Regions from separate parts of the Sporosarcina sp. QA0331 genome, predicted to be linked through region 3. Evidence: a T-box and tRNA genes for the amino acid it is inferred to sense, from the RefSeq annotation. Region 3 holds a T-box; the other regions hold tRNA genes.
The links. A T-box is a leader RNA that pairs with one kind of tRNA and senses whether it is charged. The one in region 3 lies ahead of leuS (leucine--tRNA ligase), so its partner is inferred to be a tRNA-Leu.
Positions count from the first base shown of each region.

Region 1: it has a tRNA-Leu gene. The T-box ahead of leuS (leucine--tRNA ligase) is inferred to sense a tRNA for this amino acid. The anticodon was not compared.
Region 2: it has a tRNA-Leu gene. The T-box ahead of leuS (leucine--tRNA ligase) is inferred to sense a tRNA for this amino acid. The anticodon was not compared.

Region 1 covers NZ_CM147850.1:2,580,650-2,583,835, reverse strand. The annotation lists rRNA gene AC0L13_RS13080 (23S ribosomal RNA) at 1-820, shown strand, start outside; rRNA gene rrf (5S ribosomal RNA) at 980-1,095, shown strand; tRNA gene AC0L13_RS13070 (tRNA-Val) at 1,335-1,410, shown strand; tRNA gene AC0L13_RS13065 (tRNA-Thr) at 1,433-1,508, shown strand; tRNA gene AC0L13_RS13060 (tRNA-Lys) at 1,515-1,590, shown strand; tRNA gene AC0L13_RS13055 (tRNA-Leu) at 1,621-1,702, shown strand; tRNA gene AC0L13_RS13050 (tRNA-Gly) at 1,710-1,784, shown strand; tRNA gene AC0L13_RS13045 (tRNA-Leu) at 1,793-1,881, shown strand; tRNA gene AC0L13_RS13040 (tRNA-Arg) at 1,899-1,975, shown strand; tRNA gene AC0L13_RS13035 (tRNA-Pro) at 1,991-2,067, shown strand; tRNA gene AC0L13_RS13030 (tRNA-Ala) at 2,079-2,154, shown strand; tRNA gene AC0L13_RS13025 (tRNA-Met) at 2,174-2,247, shown strand; tRNA gene AC0L13_RS13020 (tRNA-Ile) at 2,255-2,331, shown strand; tRNA gene AC0L13_RS13015 (tRNA-Ser) at 2,351-2,443, shown strand; tRNA gene AC0L13_RS13010 (tRNA-Met) at 2,644-2,718, shown strand; tRNA gene AC0L13_RS13005 (tRNA-Asp) at 2,722-2,797, shown strand; tRNA gene AC0L13_RS13000 (tRNA-Phe) at 2,884-2,959, shown strand; tRNA gene AC0L13_RS12995 (tRNA-Gly) at 2,966-3,036, shown strand; tRNA gene AC0L13_RS12990 (tRNA-Ile) at 3,041-3,114, shown strand; tRNA gene AC0L13_RS12985 (tRNA-Asn) at 3,121-3,186, shown strand, end outside.
Region 2 covers NZ_CM147850.1:1,445,251-1,448,436, reverse strand. The annotation lists tRNA gene AC0L13_RS07000 (tRNA-Glu) at 395-466, opposite strand; tRNA gene AC0L13_RS06995 (tRNA-Ser) at 481-571, opposite strand; tRNA gene AC0L13_RS06990 (tRNA-Asn) at 581-655, opposite strand; tRNA gene AC0L13_RS06985 (tRNA-Ile) at 659-735, opposite strand; tRNA gene AC0L13_RS06980 (tRNA-Gly) at 737-810, opposite strand; tRNA gene AC0L13_RS06975 (tRNA-Phe) at 817-892, opposite strand; tRNA gene AC0L13_RS06970 (tRNA-Asp) at 979-1,054, opposite strand; tRNA gene AC0L13_RS06965 (tRNA-Met) at 1,059-1,133, opposite strand; tRNA gene AC0L13_RS06960 (tRNA-Ser) at 1,193-1,285, opposite strand; tRNA gene AC0L13_RS06955 (tRNA-Ile) at 1,309-1,374, opposite strand; tRNA gene AC0L13_RS06950 (tRNA-Met) at 1,386-1,459, opposite strand; tRNA gene AC0L13_RS06945 (tRNA-Ala) at 1,483-1,558, opposite strand; tRNA gene AC0L13_RS06940 (tRNA-Arg) at 1,644-1,720, opposite strand; tRNA gene AC0L13_RS06935 (tRNA-Leu) at 1,777-1,858, opposite strand; tRNA gene AC0L13_RS06930 (tRNA-Lys) at 1,887-1,962, opposite strand; tRNA gene AC0L13_RS06925 (tRNA-Thr) at 1,969-2,044, opposite strand; tRNA gene AC0L13_RS06920 (tRNA-Val) at 2,070-2,145, opposite strand; rRNA gene rrf (5S ribosomal RNA) at 2,380-2,495, opposite strand; rRNA gene AC0L13_RS06910 (23S ribosomal RNA) at 2,583-3,186, opposite strand, start outside.
Region 3 covers NZ_CM147850.1:1,282,460-1,285,645, reverse strand. The annotation lists gene leuS (leucine--tRNA ligase) at 1-1,447, opposite strand, end outside; T-box leader at 1,521-1,736, opposite strand; gene AC0L13_RS06195 (3-oxoacid CoA-transferase subunit B) at 2,002-2,646, opposite strand; gene AC0L13_RS06190 (CoA transferase subunit A) at 2,656-3,186, opposite strand, start outside.

The sequences.
Region 1 (3,186 bases), 1.3 Mb from region 3:
GTAGCCTGATATTGAATTCCGGTGCAGCCTGTACAGGATAGGTAGGAGCCTTGGAATCCGGAGCGCCAGCTTCGGAGGAGGCAATGGTGGGATACTACCCTGGCTGTATTGGACTTCTAACCCTTGCCCGTGATCCGGGCAGGAGACAGTGTCAGGTGGGCAGTTTGACTGGGGCGGTCGCCTCCTAAAGTGTAACGGAGGCGCCCAAAGGTTCCCTCAGAATGGTTGGACATCATTCGTAGAGTGCAAAGGCATAAGGGAGCTTGACTGCGAGACCTACAAGTCGAGCAGGGTCGAAAGACGGGCTTAGTGATCCGGTGGTTCCGCATGGAAGGGCCATCGCTCAACGGATAAAAGCTACCCCGGGGATAACAGGCTTATCTCCCCCAAGAGTCCACATCGACGGGGAGGTTTGGCACCTCGATGTCGGCTCATCGCATCCTGGGGCTGTAGTCGGTCCCAAGGGTTGGGCTGTTCGCCCATTAAAGCGGTACGCGAGCTGGGTTCAGAACGTCGTGAGACAGTTCGGTCCCTATCCGTCGCGGGCGCAGGAAATTTGAGAGGAGCTGTCCTTAGTACGAGAGGACCGGGATGGACACACCGCTGGTGTACCAGTTGTCTTGCCAAAGGCATCGCTGGGTAGCTATGTGTGGACGGGATAAATGCTGAAAGCATCTAAGCATGAAGCCCCCCTCAAGATGAGATTTCCCATTACATTTGTAAGTAAGATCCCTCAAAGAAGATGAGGTGGATAGGTCCGGGGTGGAAGCGTGGCGACACGTGCAGCTGACGGATACTAATCGATCGAGGACTTAACCTTATCAGTTAAAAAAGTACGGTTGAACTTGAGTTCAGCAACAATGTTGGTTTTATCCGGTTTTGAACGAATAAGTGTCGTTCGAAAAAGTTTTTTAAAAAAAGACTTGTAATTATCATCAGAATTGGTATAATCAATATTGTCGATTGAAAGACAATCTAGTCTGGTGACGACGGCGAAGAGGTCACACCCGTTCCCATACCGAACACGGAAGTTAAGCTCTTCAGCGCCGATGGTAGTAGGGGGCTTCCCCCTGTGAGAGTAGGACGTCGCCGGGCTAACCAATTCAATTCATTACATATGCAAGTTGACGACGAGAAGAATTGTACAAGCATACATAACTGATCGAATGAAGCTGATGCAGTAATGAGAAACTTATTGCGACTCTCGGTTTAAAGTGGGAGAAGCAAGCAGGTCGCGAAAGCGATTGAAGGAAAGAGGGAGCGTACTTCAGTACGTGACCGAGTGAGTGAATGAAGCTGACAAAGAGATGCGCAGCTTATCACACTTTAAATATGGAGGATTAGCTCAGCTGGGAGAGCACCTGCCTTACAAGCAGGGGGTCGGCGGTTCGAACCCGTCATCCTCCACCATACATTACAAACTTATGATTTTGCCGGTGTAGCTCAATTGGTAGAGCAACTGACTTGTAATCAGTAGGTTGAGGGTTCAAGTCCTTTCGCCGGCACCACTTTTTGAGCCATTAGCTCAGTCGGTAGAGCATCTGACTTTTAATCAGAGGGTCGCAGGTTCGAATCCTGCATGGCTCACCATTTCTTGACTCTCTGTCTTGATATGAATATGCGGGTGTGGTGGAACTGGCAGACACGCTAGACTTAGGATCTAGTGCCGTAAGGCGTGGGGGTTCGACTCCCTTCACCCGCACTTCAATGCGGAAGTAGTTCAGTGGTAGAATACGACCTTGCCAAGGTCGGGGTCGCGGGTTCGAATCCCGTCTTCCGCTCCATATGATTTGCCGGGGTGGCGGAACTGGCAGACGCACAGGACTTAAAATCCTGCGGTAGGTGACTACCGTACCGGTTCGATTCCGGTTCTCGGCACCATAAATTAATTATATATTGCGCCCGTAGCTCAATTGGATAGAGCATCTGACTACGGATCAGAAGGTTGTGGATTCGAATTCTTCCGGGCGCGCCATTCATTCTTGAAAAACGGGAAGTAGCTCAGCTTGGTAGAGCACTTGGTTTGGGACCAAGGGGTCGCAGGTTCGAATCCTGTCTTCCCGACCACTTCTTATAATGGGGCCTTAGCTCAGCTGGGAGAGCGCCTGCCTTGCACGCAGGAGGTCAGCGGTTCGATCCCGCTAGGCTCCACCATTATACTAATACTTTTCCTGGCGGCGTAGCTCAGCTGGCTAGAGCGTACGGTTCATACCCGTAAGGTCGGGGGTTCGATCCCCTCTGCCGCCATCCTAAAGGACCTTTAGCTCAGTTGGTTAGAGCAGACGGCTCATAACCGTCCGGTCGCAGGTTCGAGTCCTGCAAGGTCCACCACTATTTGAATAGTTATCACGGAGGAATACCCAAGCCTGGCTGAAGGGATCGGTCTTGAAAACCGACAGGGGTGTTAAAGCCCGCGGGGGTTCGAATCCCTCTTCCTCCGCCATTTATTTCAAAAGTGCAATAGTGGCTCCTTGGAAAACTAATTATGTAGGAATAATAAATCCTACAACTCACATTATCGCGGGGTGGAGCAAATTTCATCACGCAGAATGAGATTTGTGTAATTTCCTAAAAGGAAATTACAGCTAAGTCCCAAAACAAAACAATATGCGTAGGATTTGAAATTCTTACAACTCACATTATCGCGGGGTGGAGCAGTGGTAGCTCGTCGGGCTCATAACCCGAAGGTCGCAGGTTCAAATCCTGCCCCCGCAACCAAATGGTCCCGTGGTGTAGCGGTTAACATGCCTGCCTGTCACGCAGGAGATCGCCGGTTCGATCCCGGTCGGGACCGCCATTTATTTCCTTACATAGTATTTATGATTTGATGATTGCATATTTCTAAGTGACTCTATAGAAATTACCAGTTTTCCAAGTCAATGTGGCTCAGTAGCTCAGTCGGTAGAGCAAAGGACTGAAAATCCTTGTGTCGGCGGTTCGATTCCGTCCTGAGCCACCATTCCTTGCGGGTGTAGTTTAGTGGTAAAACCTCAGCCTTCCAAGCTGATGATGAGGGTTCGATTCCCTTCACCCGCTTCATGGGCCTATAGCTCAGCTGGTTAGAGCGCACGCCTGATAAGCGTGAGGTCGGTGGTTCGAGTCCACTTAGGCCCATCATATTCCGCAGTAGCTCAGTGGTAGAGCAATCGGCTGTTAACCGATCGGTCGTAGGTTCGAGTCCTACCT
Region 2 (3,186 bases), 160 kb from region 3:
CTATTCTGAGTGACCAATAGGAATCTAATTGAATAGGACTGTTTAGCAAATAGTATAGTACTGATAATAGTGTGTGATTGTCTTGTAGCCACATGAAAAACTATGCCCTTCATTTAATCAATAGAATTATAACCTATCAGTCAGAAATTCCTTACACTTTTCATTCCGTATACCTTTATTTAATAGTGGTGGAAGCACAAAGCAAAATCCGACTTCCTCATTTGATCTTGTTAGGACTTGCCTGAACACCAACGGCACTATGGAACGACTTGCTGATATGAATTCATGTACAGGATAGCTAGTTCAAAAATCCTGTTATTTTAGACAGGCTTGGATGGAAAAAAAAATATCCTATCAAGTTTATGAATAACTTGATAGGATATTTTTTATTGTATGACCCCTACGGGATTCGAACCCGTGTTACCGCCGTGAAAGGGCGGTGTCTTAACCGCTTGACCAAGGGGCCAACTGATGAACTTATGGCGGAGAAGGAGGGATTCGAACCCTCGCACCGCTTTCGCGACCTACGCCCTTAGCAGGGGCGCCTCTTGAGCCTCTTGAGTACTTCCCCGTATAAAATTGGCTCCGCAGGTAGGACTCGAACCTACGACCGATCGGTTAACAGCCGATTGCTCTACCACTGAGCTACTGCGGAATATGGTGGGCCTAAGTGGACTCGAACCACCGACCTCACGCTTATCAGGCGTGCGCTCTAACCAGCTGAGCTATAGGCCCATGGAGCGGGTGAAGGGAATCGAACCCTCATCATCAGCTTGGAAGGCTGAGGTTTTACCACTAAACTACACCCGCAAGGAATGGTGGCTCAGGACGGAATCGAACCGCCGACACAAGGATTTTCAGTCCTTTGCTCTACCGACTGAGCTACTGAGCCACATTGACATAGAAAGCTGATAATTTCTATAGAGTTACTTAGAAATCCGCAATCATCAAATCGTAAATACTATGTAATGAAATAAATGGCGGTCCCGACCGGGATCGAACCGGCGATCTCCTGCGTGACAGGCAGGCATGTTAACCGCTACACCACGGGACCATTTTGGTTGCGGGGGCAGGATTTGAACCTGCGACCTTCGGGTTATGAGCCCGACGAGCTGCCACTGCTCCACCCCGCGATAATGTTAGTTGTAGGAACTATAAATCTTACGTAAATTGTATGTTTGTTTTAAAATAATGGCGGAGGAAGAGGGATTCGAACCCCCGCGGGCTTTAACACCCCTGTCGGTTTTCAAGACCGATCCCTTCAGCCAGGCTTGGGTATTCCTCCGTGAAAAATATAGATACTGATGAATTTCACAAGATTTGAACCTGTGATTAGACGGTTATAGGCCGACTGCTCTACCAACCGAGCTAAAAGCACTATAAGATGGCGGCAGAGGGGATCGAACCCCCGACCTTACGGGTATGAACCGTACGCTCTAGCCAGCTGAGCTACGCCGCCAGAATCTTGATATAAGCGTTTATTGGTGGAGCCTAGCGGGATCGAACCGCTGACCTCCTGCGTGCAAGGCAGGCGCTCTCCCAGCTGAGCTAAGGCCCCATGAATTGATTGGGATTCAGGATTTATTCGAACCTGCGCCCCCTTGGTCCCTACCAAGCTGAGCTACTTCTCGAAATAATGTAAATGGCGCGCCCGACAGGAGTCGAACCCATAACCTTCTGATCCGTAGTCAGACGCTCTATCCAATTGAGCTACGGGCGCTATATAACGTAATAACTGATTCCGAGAATTAGAAATAAATCGTACTGCATTGAGAGTGCGGGTGAAGGGAGTCGAACCCCCACGCCTTACGGCACTAGATCCTAAGTCTAGCGTGTCTGCCAGTTCCACCACACCCGCATATCATATAAAAGTCAAACAGTAAAAATGGTGAGCCATGCAGGATTCGAACCTGCGACCCTCTGATTAAAAGTCAGATGCTCTACCGACTGAGCTAATGGCTCAAAATGTGGTGCCGGCGAAAGGACTTGAACCCTCAACCTACTGATTACAAGTCAGTTGCTCTACCAATTGAGCTACACAGGCACATAATACGTAAATTAAAACGATATGGTGGAGGATGACGGGTTCGAACCGCCGACCCCCTGCTTGTAAGGCAGGTGCTCTCCCAGCTGAGCTAATCCTCCATGTTTAAAGTGTGATAAGCTGCGCATCTCTTTGTCAGCTTCATTCACTCACTCGGTCACGTACTGAAGTACGCTCCCTCTTTCCTTCAATCGCTTCCGCGACCTGCTTGCTTCTCCCACTTTAAACGGAGAGTCGCAATAAGCTTCTCATCACTGCATCATCTTCGCACGTTCAGTTAAGTACACTTGTACAGTCCTATTCGTCTTCGACTAGCTTATGTAATGAATTGGTTAGCCCGGCGACGTCCTACTCTCACAGGGGGAAGCCCCCTACTACCATCGGCGCTGAAGAGCTTAACTTCCGTGTTCGGTATGGGAACGGGTGTGACCTCTTCGCCTTCGTCACCAGACTATGTATGAACGATGCTTGTTCGTTCAAAACCGGATAAAACCAACATTGTTGCTGAACTCAAGTTCAACCGTACTTCTTAACTGATAAGGTTAAGTCCTCGATCGATTAGTATCCGTCAGCTGCACGTGTCGCCACGCTTCCACCCCGGACCTATCCACCTCATCTTCTTTGAGGGATCTTACTTACAAATGTAATGGGAAATCTCATCTTGAGGGGGGCTTCATGCTTAGATGCTTTCAGCATTTATCCCGTCCACACATAGCTACCCAGCGATGCCTTTGGCAAGACAACTGGTACACCAGCGGTGTGTCCATCCCGGTCCTCTCGTACTAAGGACAGCTCCTCTCAAATTTCCTGCGCCCGCGACGGATAGGGACCGAACTGTCTCACGACGTTCTGAACCCAGCTCGCGTACCGCTTTAATGGGCGAACAGCCCAACCCTTGGGACCGACTACAGCCCCAGGATGCGATGAGCCGACATCGAGGTGCCAAACCTCCCCGTCGATGTGGACTCTTGGGGGAGATAAGCCTGTTATCCCCGGGGTAGCTTTTATCCGTTGAGCGATGGCCCTTCCATGCGGAACCACCGGATCACTAAGCCCGTCTTTCGACCCTGCTCGACTTGTAGGTCTCGCAGTCAAGCTCCCTTATGCCTTTGCACTCTACGAATGATGTCCAACCATTCTGA
Region 3 (3,186 bases):
CTTTCATGCCAGTTTCCGGATCAACGATATTGACCCACTCTTCAATATTCGCAAGCGGAGATTCTCCTGTTCCGCTCGGTTTGATATTATCCGTTTTTGGTAGCATCAATGGCAATTCGGATTCGTCGACAGGAGTCATCGAGCCATCTTCCCAATGGATGATTGGAATCGGTTCACCCCAATAACGTTGTCTGGAGAACAACCAATCACGTAGACGATACGTAATTTTCTTCTCGCCTTTTCCATTTTCGACGAACCACGCAATCGCTTTTTCGATCGCTTCGTCTTTTCCTAGACCGTTCAAGAAATCGGAGTTGATATGCTCGCCATCGCCAACATATGCTTCCTTCGAAATGTCGCCACCTGCAACGACTTCCACAATCGGCAATTTGAATTCAACCGCAAACTCATAGTCTCTTTCGTCATGTGCAGGAACCGCCATGATGGCACCAGTTCCATATGAAGCAAGGACATAATCTGCAATCCAGATCGGCATCTTTTCACCGCTTGCAGGGTTGATTGCATAAGCGCCTGTGAATACACCGGTTTTCTCTTTCGCAAGGTCAGTCCGTTCCAAGTCGCTTTTCGTTTTCACTTTATCCAAGTAAGCATCAACTGCTTCCCTTTGTTCAGCAGTCGTAATTTTATCGACAAGCTTATGTTCAGGGGCAAGGACAGCATATGTTGCACCGAAAATTGTATCTGGACGTGTCGTAAATGCTTCGAATGAAAGTTCAGTTCCATCAATATCGAACGTCAATTGAGCACCTTCAGAACGTCCAATCCAGTTGCGTTGCATATCTTTCAAACTATCTGGCCAATCAAGCTCATCCAGATCCTCAAGCAAGCGATCTGCATATTCCGTAATGCGCAATACCCATTGGCGCATCGGACGGCGTTCAACCGGATGACCGCCACGTTCTGATTTACCGTCGATCACTTCCTCGTTCGCAAGGACCGTACCAAGTGCAGGGCACCAGTTGACCGGCACTTCATCGATGTACGCAAGGCCTTTTTTATACAATTGGATGAAAATCCATTGCGTCCATTTGTAATATTTCGGATCTGTCGTATTTACTTCACGATCCCAGTCATAAGAAAAACCAAGATCATTCATTTGGCGCTTGAACGTCGCAATATTTTTCGCAGTGAATTCTGCTGGGTCATTGCCCGTGTCAATCGCATATTGTTCAGCTGGCAAGCCGAACGCGTCCCATCCCATCGGGTGAAGGACATTATAGCCTTGCTTCCGTTTGAATGAACTTAAAATATCTGTCGCGATATAGCCAAGCGGATGGCCGACGTGAAGTCCTGCCCCGGATGGGTATGGGAACATATCAAGCGCATAAAACTTCGGCTTCGATTCGTCGTTCACCATTTTATACGTCTTATTGTCCTTCCAATATTGCTGCCATTTCTTTTCGATTTCCACATGCTTGTAACTCATCTCTGTTCATTCCTTCCCATTACATTCAAATCGCGTTATTGCGGAAATAAAAAAACTCCCGTCCCTTAAAACAATAAGGGACGAGAGGTATATGTACTCCCGCGGTGCCACCCAAATTGACGGCAATGCCGCCCAACTTGATTCCTTAACGCGGAAAACGGCACTGGCTACTTTTCGTTCACCGATGCAGGCTCAAAGGCGAGTTCATCGTAGTCGTACAGGCTTGCACCAACCGCCTGCTCTCTTCAATCGACCGGTCCGATTACTAATTCCTTTTCAACGCCAACGCTATTTGAATTCAGTTTATTGTAGTGTACCCGAAAGTGTTACAAATTACAACTAAATGTCTTATAATTTAATGGAAGTCACTAGGAAACGGATGAGTCCATGGTCCCTTTTTGGTGATATCTTTCCTGATTCAATAGATAACTTCACGTATTCAATAGATAACTAATTCGATTCGATAGATAAGTCGCCAGATTCAATAGATAACTCCACTTATTCGATAGATAAAAAAATACCAAGTCCATTATCGAGGACTTGGCATTTCGTGCTCAACCAATATTGACTTTCAATTCCGCTTCTGTCGAATTGATGACGTCTTCGACGGTGAATCCTTCGAACACTTCTTTTAACTCCAGTCCGTCAGGCGTTACGTCGATCAAGGCGCGTTCAGTAATGATTTTATGGACGACACCTTTTCCAGTCAGTGGCAAAGAGCATTCCTTTTTGATCTTTGCTGAGCCGTCTTTTGCGACATGGTCCATAATGACAATGATTTTCTTCGCGCCATGCACGAGATCCATCGCACCGCCCATCCCTTTGATCATTTTCCCAGGAATCATCCAGTTCGCAAGATCTCCTTTTTCAGACACTTCCATTCCACCGAGAATCGCCACGTCTACATGCCCTCCACGGATCATCGCGAACGATTCTGCACTGTTGAAAAATGCAGATCCAGGGATTGTCGTCACCGTTTCCTTGCCCGCATTGATCAAGTCCGGATCGACCTCATCTTCCGTTGGGTATGGCCCGATTCCAAGAAGTCCGTTTTCCGACTGAAGCACAACCGTTTTATCATCAGAAATATAGTTGGCAACCAAAGTTGGCATGCCTATTCCAAGGTTTACATAATCACCATCGTTTATTTCCTTTTCTGCGCGTCTTGCAATTCTCTCTCTGAAATTCATCGTGAACATCCCCTTCCCTTATCGAGTCGTTAATCGTTCTATCCGTTTTTCCTGTTTTGCTTGGAATAGACCTTGCACATAGATGCTCGGTGTGTGGATCGTTGCAGGATCGAGCTGTCCCGTTTCTACAATCTCTTCCACTTCCGCAATTGTAATCTTGCCCGCCGCTGCCATCATCGGATTGAAATTCTGAGCAGTCTTGTTATAGATCAAATTTCCGATCTTATCCGCCTTCGCTGCGCGAATCAATGCAAAATCGGCAACAAGCGCTTCCTCTAGGACATATTCTTTGCCATTAAACACTCTTGTCTCTTTGCCGTCCGCTACAGTCGTTCCAACTCCTGCAGGTGTATAAAATGCGGGAATTCCAGCACCGCCTGCACGTATCTTTTCAGCGAGAGTCCCTTGCGGAGTCAATTCGACTTCAATTTCTCCAGATAATACTTGCCGTTCAAATTCCTTGTTTTCTCCTACATAGGAGCCGATCATCTTTTTAATCTGCTTTTCTTTCAATAAAAGGCCGAGTCCCCATTCGTCCACGCCGCAGTT